3 regions of the Halanaerobium sehlinense genome follow, and region 3 is predicted to be linked to each of the others. Evidence: riboswitches for the same ligand, from Rfam matches in the RefSeq annotation. Region 3 holds a riboswitch; each other region holds the start of a gene.
What was found. Region 3 has a riboswitch for S-adenosylmethionine ahead of ACZ446_RS05030 (O-acetylhomoserine aminocarboxypropyltransferase/cysteine synthase family protein). Riboswitches for the same ligand answer to the same signal wherever they lie in the genome.
Positions count from the first base shown of each region.

Region 1 (3,265 bases), 100 kb from region 3:
CTCTTCGGGCATTTTCTACTGCTGCAGAAATAACTTCTTCTACGGAGTAATTACTTTCTTCCAGCTTTAAGGCATTTGCGCCAAAAGTATTTGTTGTTAGAATCTCTGCCCCTGCTTCTAGATAGCTTTTATGTATATCTATGATCTCTTCAGCTTTTTCAAGATTAAGTTTTTCCGGTATATCTCCTGCTTTCAGACCTCGCTGCTGCAGGACTGTACCCATTGCTCCATCAAATAATATTATTCTCTTTCCAAGTTTATTTCTTAGCTCCACAGTAAATCCCCTTTCTTCTTAACTCACAATCATCGTCTAATAAACACTGTCTGCATTGTCGCTGCTCAAATTCTATATCCCTTGCTTCAATATTTTTAGACTCATTATTATTGACTTTTGACTCTTCCTTATTTTTTTCAGTTTTTTCTGCAATTACTCCAATTATAGCTGTAACTGATTTAGTAGGTATTAACATATTATATTTAGAAGCAGTTAAACCAATTTTCTTTGGTGCATCGAGAATATTTAGGAACTCTTTTTGGATATCTATATCTAAATCACCATAGCCTGGACTGTAACGAAAAGTTATATCTTTATTGCCTTCTTTCAAAGCTTTTTCTTTAATCTCAGCTTCTACTTGATCACAGCCTTCTTCTATAGCTGTTGTAGCACAGGCATCAAAAACCATAGACTTAGTTACTGATATTTTCTCATAAAAAGAGATTTTCTTATCAACCTGAGCCCCCAGAGTAGCTGCCAGCAGATAAACTTCTTCTGAATTACTCAGATGTTTTTTAATACTATCTCCTTTTAAAATTAGAGTCGTATTTAAAATTTCAATTCCATCAGCCACAGTTTTAATCGGATACTTTTTATATAAATATCTAAAATTAATCAATTCTTTTATTTCAGCAGTTGACTCCTTAATCAAACGATTAATATTTTCATCTTTTAGATCTTTTGAAGTCTGTAAATATCTTAAAACTTCTGTTCTATCAATTTTAAATTTCATTTTAATCAGCCTTTTTACAGTTAATATGAGTGATTAAAGAACCTACGGCCTCTTTGATTCTTCTTGCTACATAGGGATTATTCATTGTATAAAGATGAATTCCATCTACCTCACTGGAAATTAAATCAACAATCTGTTCTACTGCATAAGCAATACCTGCATCTCTTAAAGCTTCTGGATTATCTTCATATTTTTCAAATATTTTTTTGAATTTATCCGGGAAATAAGCACCTGATAATTCTATAATCCTTCCAATCTGTTTTTTATTTATTACCGGCATTATTCCAGTCTCAATTGGAACATCTATTCCCTTTTTTCTTGCTTTTTCACGAAATTTATAAAAAAGTGAGTTATCAAAAAACATCTGAGTTATTAGATAATCTACCCCACAGTCAACTTTCTGTTTTAAATATTCAATATCCTGATCAAGACTTTCAGTTTCTAAGTGACCTTCAGGATAACAGGCAGCTGCAACACCAAAGTCATTATGCTTTTTTATATGATCCACAAGCTGATAGGCATAATTATATTCTCCCAGTAATTGCCCATCTGCAGGTTTATCACCGCGAAGAGCCAGAATATTATCAATTCTTTTCTCTTCCAGTTCTGCTAAAATTTGATTTAAAGTTTCTTTATCAGAATTTATACAGGTTAGATGAGCTAAAGCCTCTACTTTATATTTTTCTTTAATAATTGAAGATAATTCACAGGTTCTATTTTTTCTAACCCCACCCCCTGCTCCATAAGTTACACTAATATAATCAGGATTAATATCTTTCAACTCCTCTAAAGTTTGATAAATGTTTTCTATTGGGGTTTCTGCTTTTGGTGGAAAAACTTCAAGTGAAAACACCAATTCTTTCTGCTCAAAAATCTTTTTGATCTTCATTTATATCCTCCTTAAACTCCTCAACTACTCTTTTGAAAAAATACTGCTTTCTATTTTCTGCTTCGATTTCAAAAACCTATTTCAAAAACAAAAAACCACTTCCTAAGTAGAAGTGGGATACAACTACTTATCTTCCAGGTATTAACCTGCTGGATTTAGCACCGGGCAGTATTACTGCTGGTTGCTGGGTTTCTCAGGGCCAGATCCCTCCACCACTCTTGATAAGTCATTATTCTATTTTAAATAACTTTACCATATTAAAAGATTTGTGTCAAGCAAATTTACAGCTTAGGCCCGGCAGTCTTCGGACTTACACTCTTCATTTTCATACTCAATTTCCACTGTTACATGATCAATTCCTTCTTCTGCAAGCAGACTTTTTACCTTAGATTTTAAAGCTATTATTTCTTCTCTATTTATCTGGTCATTAACAATTAAGTGGGTGCTTAAAAAGTTCTTTTCTCCCTCAAGTGTCCAGACATGCGTATGGTGAACGGAAAGTGCCTGACTCTGTTCAACAATTTTCTGCTGCAGAGCTGAGATATCAATTCCTCCAGGAACTCCCTGCAGAAAGATTGTTAAAACTCTTTTTAACTTTGAAATGACATTATATAAAATGTAAATATTGATTAATAAAGATAAAAGTGGGTCTAAAACCGGTATGCTTTTAAAGATTAGAACTATACTAACAATTAAAACCGCAGTCCATCCCAGCAGATCTTCCATTAGATGCCAGCTTACAACTTCCTTATTTAAAGAACTGCCACCTCTTAATTTTAAAACTGAAATTCCATTAACAGTAATCCCGATAATAGACAGCAATAACATCCCTTCTGGATGCACAGCCTGAGGGTTAAATATTCTCGGTATTACTTCTGATAGAATAAAAAATGAACCTAAAATTAAAACAATGCTGTTTATTAAAGCTCCCAGCAGAGAAAAACGGGCATATCCATAGCTAAAATCTTTATCAGCTCCCTTTTGAGAGTAGTTTTCAAGATACCAGGAAACAGCCAGAGAAATGGAATCCCCAAGATCGTGCAGGGCATCAGATAAGATGGCCATACTGTTAGTTAACAAACCACCGATAATTTCGATAATTGAAAATGATAAATTTAAGAAAAAAGCAAATTTAATATTTCCCACTGCAGAATGATCGTGTTCATGATGATTACTCATTATAATCACAAATACCAGTCATATTTTATTCCCCTTTATTTATTATGTTTAAAATTATAGCATTGAAAGGAGTTTAAAACTGTTAAATAATTTCTTTTGCTGATAAAATCTGAAGCTTATTGACATTAGCCGGTCTGTCTGTTAAAATAATTTAGGTAATGCCCCCGTAGCTCAGTGGATAGAGCAAAGG
Region 1 is NZ_AP042442.1:936,881-940,145, reverse strand. Features, by position in the region: gene ACZ446_RS04605 (homocysteine S-methyltransferase family protein) at 1-274, opposite strand, end outside; gene ACZ446_RS04600 (Vitamin B12 dependent methionine synthase activation subunit) at 258-1,007, opposite strand; gene metF (methylenetetrahydrofolate reductase [NAD(P)H]) at 1,009-1,896, opposite strand; SAM riboswitch class I at 2,021-2,124, opposite strand; gene ACZ446_RS04590 (cation diffusion facilitator family transporter) at 2,185-3,075, opposite strand; tRNA gene ACZ446_RS04585 (tRNA-Arg) at 3,236-3,265, shown strand, end outside.
Region 1: another riboswitch for S-adenosylmethionine. It lies ahead of metF (methylenetetrahydrofolate reductase [NAD(P)H]); the one in region 3 lies ahead of ACZ446_RS05030 (O-acetylhomoserine aminocarboxypropyltransferase/cysteine synthase family protein).

Region 2 (3,265 bases), 720 kb from region 3:
ATATTGCAGTATTGTGTAGAAGTCATTTTCAGTCTATACAGCTGCAAAATCAGCTGCCCAAATTTAGAATTCCACATCAACTTGTAGGCGGAGTTAGTTTTTTTGACCGCCAGGAAATCCGTTATTTTGTTAATTACCTTAAATTGCTGGTTAATCCAAATGATCGTCTTGCTTTAAAAAGATTATTTAGAATTGAAGTTCATGGAGTCGGAGAAATCTTGTTAAGTGAAATAAATAAATATGCACGTGAAAACAGAATGAAGATTACAGATGTTTTTGAAAGCCCTACTCTTGTCAAAGGAATTGGCAATAATAAAGCAGCAAATATTATTGAATTTCAGCGTCGGGTTATTGACAGTATCCATGATTTGCGTGAAGAAAAACTGCCGATGCACAAAAAAGCAGTGGAATTATATGAAAGAATAGACTTTGATCAAAATGTTCTGGCAGAATTAGATGATTCTGAAAGTCGAAAAAAATATATGAATATGTTTTTAAGTAATATGGCTGATTTTCAAAAAAATAACCCTGGGCGAGGTCTTTATGATTATTTATTGATTAATAAATTGATTTCAGACAAAGATATCACTGAAGATAATCAGGAAAAAGTAAAGGTAATGACAGCTCACTCTGCTAAAGGATTAGAATTTCCTGTGGTTTTTGTGATAGGAGCTGAAGAAGAAGTTTTTCCACACCTGAAGAGTCTGGAAGAAAAAGCTTCTGGTCAAAACCCATATGCTGTTGAAGAAGAGCGGAGATTATTTTATGTGGCAATGACTCGAGCAGAAAAATTATTATTCATTTCTTTTTCTAAACAAAAACTTTCAAATGAACAGGGGCAGTATAAGCAGATTATTCCATCCAGGTTTTTATATGAGCTTCCTGATCAAAGGCTTGATTTTACAAGTGTAGAAAGTAAAAAGGGTGGTTCAGGAATTCAAATGCGTAAAAATGTAGAAGTGATTTAAGCTGAATTAATTATCAACTGGCATCAGCTAAATAGATAATTTTCCATAAGGTTGATAACAATTAAAAATAATCCTTGACAGAGTTAAAATTGAGTGATAAACTACTAAATAACTTAAAAAGAAAATAAAAATCATCAAGAGCGGTGGAGGGACTGGCCCTAAGATACCCGGCAACCTACTTAAAATCTTTAGTAAGGTGCTAATTCCAGCATTCCGGAAAGGAATGATAGATGAGAGGTAACTGAATCCTCTCATGAGGATTTTTTTCATTTCTAACTGCTCTTGATATTTGGAGCAGTTTTATTATTTATAGAGGGTGATTACTATTGATAAAAATTGAAAACTTAACTAAACATTATCATGCAGCTCAGGGAAAAGTAGAGGCAATAAACGGCCTCAATCTGGAGGTTGCTGATGGTGAAATATTTGGAATGATAGGACCAAGTGGAGCCGGCAAAAGTACTTTGATCCGAATGCTCAACCTTTTAGAAAAACCGACTGCGGGGACTATCAATATTAACGGAACTGATTTGACTGAATTAAGCTCCCAAAATTTGAGAGCTGCCAGACAAAAAATTGGGATGATTTTTCAGCACTTTAATCTTTTATCTTCTCGCACTGTATTAGGAAATGTAGCTTTTCCACTTGAGATTGCCGGGGTTAAGAAAAAAGAGAGAAGAAAAAAAGCAAAAGAACTTATTGAGCTGGTAGGTTTATCAGATAGAGCAGATCATTATCCAGCCCAACTATCAGGCGGCCAGAAGCAGAGAGTAGGTATTGCCAGAGCTTTAGCAAACAATCCTGATTTATTATTATCCGATGAAGCAACCTCATCTCTTGATCCTGAAAGTACTAAATCAGTCTTAGAACTTTTGGCTAAAATTAGAGATGAAATGAATTTAACAATTATTTTAATCACACATGAGATGGGTGTAATTAAAGATATTTGTGATCGAGTAGCTGTTTTAGAATCTGGAAGGATTATTGAAGAAGGGTCAATTATTGATATTTTTTCCAGCCCTCAACAGCCGTTAACAAAGAAATTTATAAGTTCAGTTATTGATTTTGACTTACCAGAGAGAATTATTAAACATGTTAAAGCAGAAAGACCGGGAGAATTGATTCGAGTTTCTTTTGTTGGTGAAACAACTCATGATCCTCATATCTCTGACCTGGTAAAACATTATTCAGTAGATGCCAATATATTATATGGTAATATTGATGAGATTCAGGGTGTACCATTTGGAACTTTAGTTTTAGATTTAGAAGGACAGTTAACAAATATAGAGGAAAGTATAGCTTATTTGAGAAGTAAGGATTTAAGAGTTGAGGTGTTAGAAGATGTTTAATTTTATTACAGATTTAGCTCGCTATAATGATTTAATGCTCAGTGGTTTATTAGAAACCCTATATATGGTTGGTATGTCTCTATTTTTTGCAATAGTTGGAGGGATTCCCCTGGGGGTTTTAACAACTATTACTAGACCCGGTCATATATTGCCCAATAAGCCTCTAAATTTTGTTTTAGATGGAATAATTAATATTGGTCGCTCAATTCCATTTATTATTTTAATGGTAGCGGTAATTCCTTTAACAAGATTAATTGTAGGAACTTCAATTGGTACAAATGCCGCAGTAGTTCCCTTATCTCTGGCAGCTATTCCTTTTATGGGAAGAGTTACAGATAATGCAATTTTAGAAATTGACCATGGGGTTGTAGAATCAGCTCAGTCAATGGGAGCCAGCCCGCTGCAAATTGTATTCAAGGTCTTACTGCCAGAATCACTGCCAGCAATTATCCTGGGGCTAACACTGACTGCTATCAGTTTAGTTAGTTATTCTGCAATGGCAGGAGCAATTGGTGGGGGTGGTCTCGGCGATATCGCTATCCGCTATGGATACCAGCGTTTTCAGCTGCCTATTATGCTGGAGACAATTGTAGTACTTGTAATAATGGTTCAGTTAATTCAATTTTTTGGTAATCAGATTGCTTCATTTTATGACCACAGAAGTTAGTAAAGTGATTACTATTTTTAAATTTTAATCTTAGTTAATATAAAATATAATTGTAAATTATTTCTGAAGCTAAAAATCAGATTTAATTTAATAAAAATCAAACGAGTAGAAGAGGAGAGATAATTATGTTAAAGAAAACAATTTTGGTTTTAGTTCTTTTGACTTTTGTATTTGCTGGTGCTGTTCAGGCGGATGATCATGTCTTTAAGGTGGGAGCTACTCCTGTACCTCATGCAGAAATATTAGAATTTATAAAAGATGATTTAGCAGCAGAGGGAATT
Region 2 is NZ_AP042442.1:314,139-317,403, forward strand. Features, by position in the region: gene ACZ446_RS01450 (ATP-dependent helicase) at 1-968, shown strand, start outside; SAM riboswitch class I at 1,097-1,205, shown strand; gene ACZ446_RS01455 (methionine ABC transporter ATP-binding protein) at 1,295-2,317, shown strand; gene ACZ446_RS01460 (methionine ABC transporter permease) at 2,310-2,984, shown strand; gene ACZ446_RS01465 (MetQ/NlpA family ABC transporter substrate-binding protein) at 3,110-3,265, shown strand, end outside.
Region 2: another riboswitch for S-adenosylmethionine. It lies ahead of ACZ446_RS01455 (methionine ABC transporter ATP-binding protein); the one in region 3 lies ahead of ACZ446_RS05030 (O-acetylhomoserine aminocarboxypropyltransferase/cysteine synthase family protein).

Region 3 (3,265 bases):
TAAAGCCTTATAATTTAGGTGGTTAAAGGAGAGTAATTTATGAAGTTAGATCTTAATTTAAATATTGAACAAAAGCAGGAGTTGGTAATGACAACTCAGCTGCAGATGTCTATTGAAATTCTTCAATATAGTGCTTTAGAACTAAAAGACTATATCGAAGATGAAATGAAAGAAAATCCTTTGCTTGAGATGATGGAATCACAGAGGGACATGAATTATAGGGAATCAAGTTTTAATTCTGTTCAAAAAAAGGATATAGAATACGAAAACTTTGTTGCTTACCAGCCTGATTTTTGCGAACATTTAGAAAATCAGCTTTTTGAAGTTCTCAATGATGAAGAGATTGAACTTGGAAAATTTATTGTAGGTAGTTTAAATGAATCTGGTGAGCTAACTACAGATTTCGAAATGATTGCTGAAATTTTTTCTGACGAAGGTTTTGATAAAGAAGCAGTAGAAGAAGTTTATCAAAGGATTCAAAAACTCGATATTAACTATGACAGCAGTTTTGCATCCTGTAAAGCAGAATATATTGATCCTGATTTAATTATAAAAAAAGAAGATGGGGAATTTTATATTGAAGAAAAAAATACTGCCTATCCTACTGTTACCATCAGTTCTTATTATTATAATTTATTAAAAAACCAGGATGACGCTATGATCAGCGATTATTTAAAGGAAAAATATCAGGCTGCTGTTTGGCTGATTAAAAGTATTGAACAGAGGAAACATACAATTAGAAAAATCACTCAAGCAATTTTGAAAAAGCAGATGGATTTTTTTGAAAATGGTTTAAAAAATCTAAAGGTTTTGACAATGGAAGAAGTTGCAGAAGAAATTGAAATGCACGAATCAACTGTCAGTAGAGCTACAACAGCAAAGTATCTTCAGACTCCTCATGGAGTTTTTAGTCTTAAATTCTTCTTCAACAGCGGTATTGATGGGGTTTCTTCAGTCAGTATTAAAGCAATGCTGAGTGAAGAGATTGAATCTGAAGACAGAGCACATCCACTTAGTGACAACAAATTAGCAGAAATATTTGCTCAGAAATATGGTTTAGATATTTCTAGAAGAACTGTTGCAAAATATAGAAAATCTCTGGGGATTAAAAGTTCAAGGCAGCGGAAAAAGAAATAAATAGTTTTTTACTGAATCATATGATTTTTAGCTTTAATTAAAAAAATATTTTCTTGACAGGATTACTAATCTATGTTAGAGTTATAAAAAACAATAAAACTTATCAAGAGAGGTGGAGGGACTGGCCCTTTGAAGCCCAGCAACCAGCAGTTGATTCTGCCCGGTGCTAATTCCAGCAGGAAGATTTCTGAGAGATAAGGAGCAAAACAGATTACCCACTCCTATATTTACTTAGGAAGTGGGATTTTTTTATTTATTCCCATTTTATTCTTTTTGAGTATTAGAGAAGGAAAAAAAGACTTTAGTATTAATTAAATTAAAATTTGAGCAGCGAAAATTAGAGGAGGAAATTAAATGAAATTTAAATTTGAGACTTTAGCACTACATGCAGGTTATGAGGCAGAGAAGAACAGAAAAGCAGCAGCAGTTCCAATTTATCAAACTACTTCTTATTTATTTGACAGTACAGAACATGCGGCAGATTTATTTGCTTTAAAAGCAGAAGGTGATATTTACACTAGAATTCAAAATCCAAGTAATACAGTTTTAGAAAAGAGAGTAGCAGAACTTGAGGGTGGAGTTGGAGCCTTAGCTGTTTCTTCAGGCCAGGCAGCAGAGGTAATTGCACTATTAACTATCTGTAATAATGGAGATCACATTGTAAGCGGCAGCTCTATTTATGGAGGAACCCATAATTTATTTAAACATCGTTTCAAAAAGTTGGGAATAGATGTTAGTTTTGTCGATTCTGAAAACCCAGAGACTTTTAAAAATGCAATAAATGAGAGAACAAAAGCTCTTTATATTGAGACAATTGGTAATCCATCTCTAGCTGTGCCTGATTTTAAAAGACTGGCAGAAATAGCCCATCAGGCAGGAATCCCTTTAATTGTTGATAACACTTTTGCTTCCCCCTATATTTGTAAGCCCTTTGAATTTGGAGCAGATATAGTTATCCATTCGACAACAAAATATATTTCAGGACATGGTAATTCGATTGGGGGAATTATTGTTGACAGCGGCAATTTTGACTGGGATACTGGCAGATTTCCTGAGTTAATTGAACCAGACCCAAGCTATCATGGAGTCAAATTTCAGGAAGAGTTTGGCAGCGCTGCTTTTATTACAAAGGCCAGAGTTCAGCTTTTAAGAGATTTAGGAAGTTCTCCCAGTCCATTTAACTCGTTTTTAACCATTACGGGTTTAGAAACACTCGCATTAAGGATGAAACAGCATTCCCAAAATGCCCAGGCTGTTGCTGAATTTTTGGAGGCTGATCCGCGGGTGAAATGGGTAAATTATCCGGGCTTAAAAAGTCATAAATCACATCAAAATGCAAAAAAATATCTTAATAATGGTTATGGAGGTATGATTGCTTTTGGTGTTGAAGGAGGCAAAAAGGTAGCTGAGAAATTCATTAATCAGCTGGAACTAATTTTACATCTGGCTAATGTTGGAGATACTAAATCTTTAGCTATTCATCCAGCAAGTACAACTCATCAGCAGCTGAGTGAAGAAGACTTAATTAAGACAGGAATTTCACCTGAATTGATCAGGCTTTCAATTGGAATTGAAAATGTTGATGATATTATAAAAGACTTAGATCAGGCATTAAGTGCTGCCCAGGCATAGAATGGAGTGATAGAAATGCCAATTAAAATTCAAAATGATTTACCAGCAGTTGAAACACTGGAAAATGAAAATATATTTGTAATGAAAGAATCTAGAGCAACTCACCAGGATATAAGATCTTTAAAAATCCTAATTTTAAATTTAATGCCTACTAAAATTAAGACTGAAACACAAATTTTGCGTTTGATTTCGAATACCCCTTTACAGGTAGATGTTGATCTGATGCATCCGGCAACTCATAATTCGAAAAATACAGCAGAGGAGCATCTGATCAAGTTTTATAATACTTTTGACGAGATTAAAACTAATAAATATGATGGTATGATAATTACCGGAGCTCCCGTTGAGACTTTAGAATTTGAAGAAGTCGACTACTGGGAGGAGCTGCAGGAGATTATGGATTGGAGTCTGCACAATGTTTACTCTACCTTCCATATTTGCTGGGGGAGTCAGGCAGCCTTATATCATCACTATGGTATAAAAAAATATCCACTAT
Region 3 is NZ_AP042442.1:1,037,744-1,041,008, forward strand. Features, by position in the region: gene ACZ446_RS05025 (RNA polymerase factor sigma-54) at 40-1,137, shown strand; SAM riboswitch class I at 1,235-1,338, shown strand; gene ACZ446_RS05030 (O-acetylhomoserine aminocarboxypropyltransferase/cysteine synthase family protein) at 1,492-2,769, shown strand; gene metA (homoserine O-acetyltransferase MetA) at 2,785-3,265, shown strand, end outside.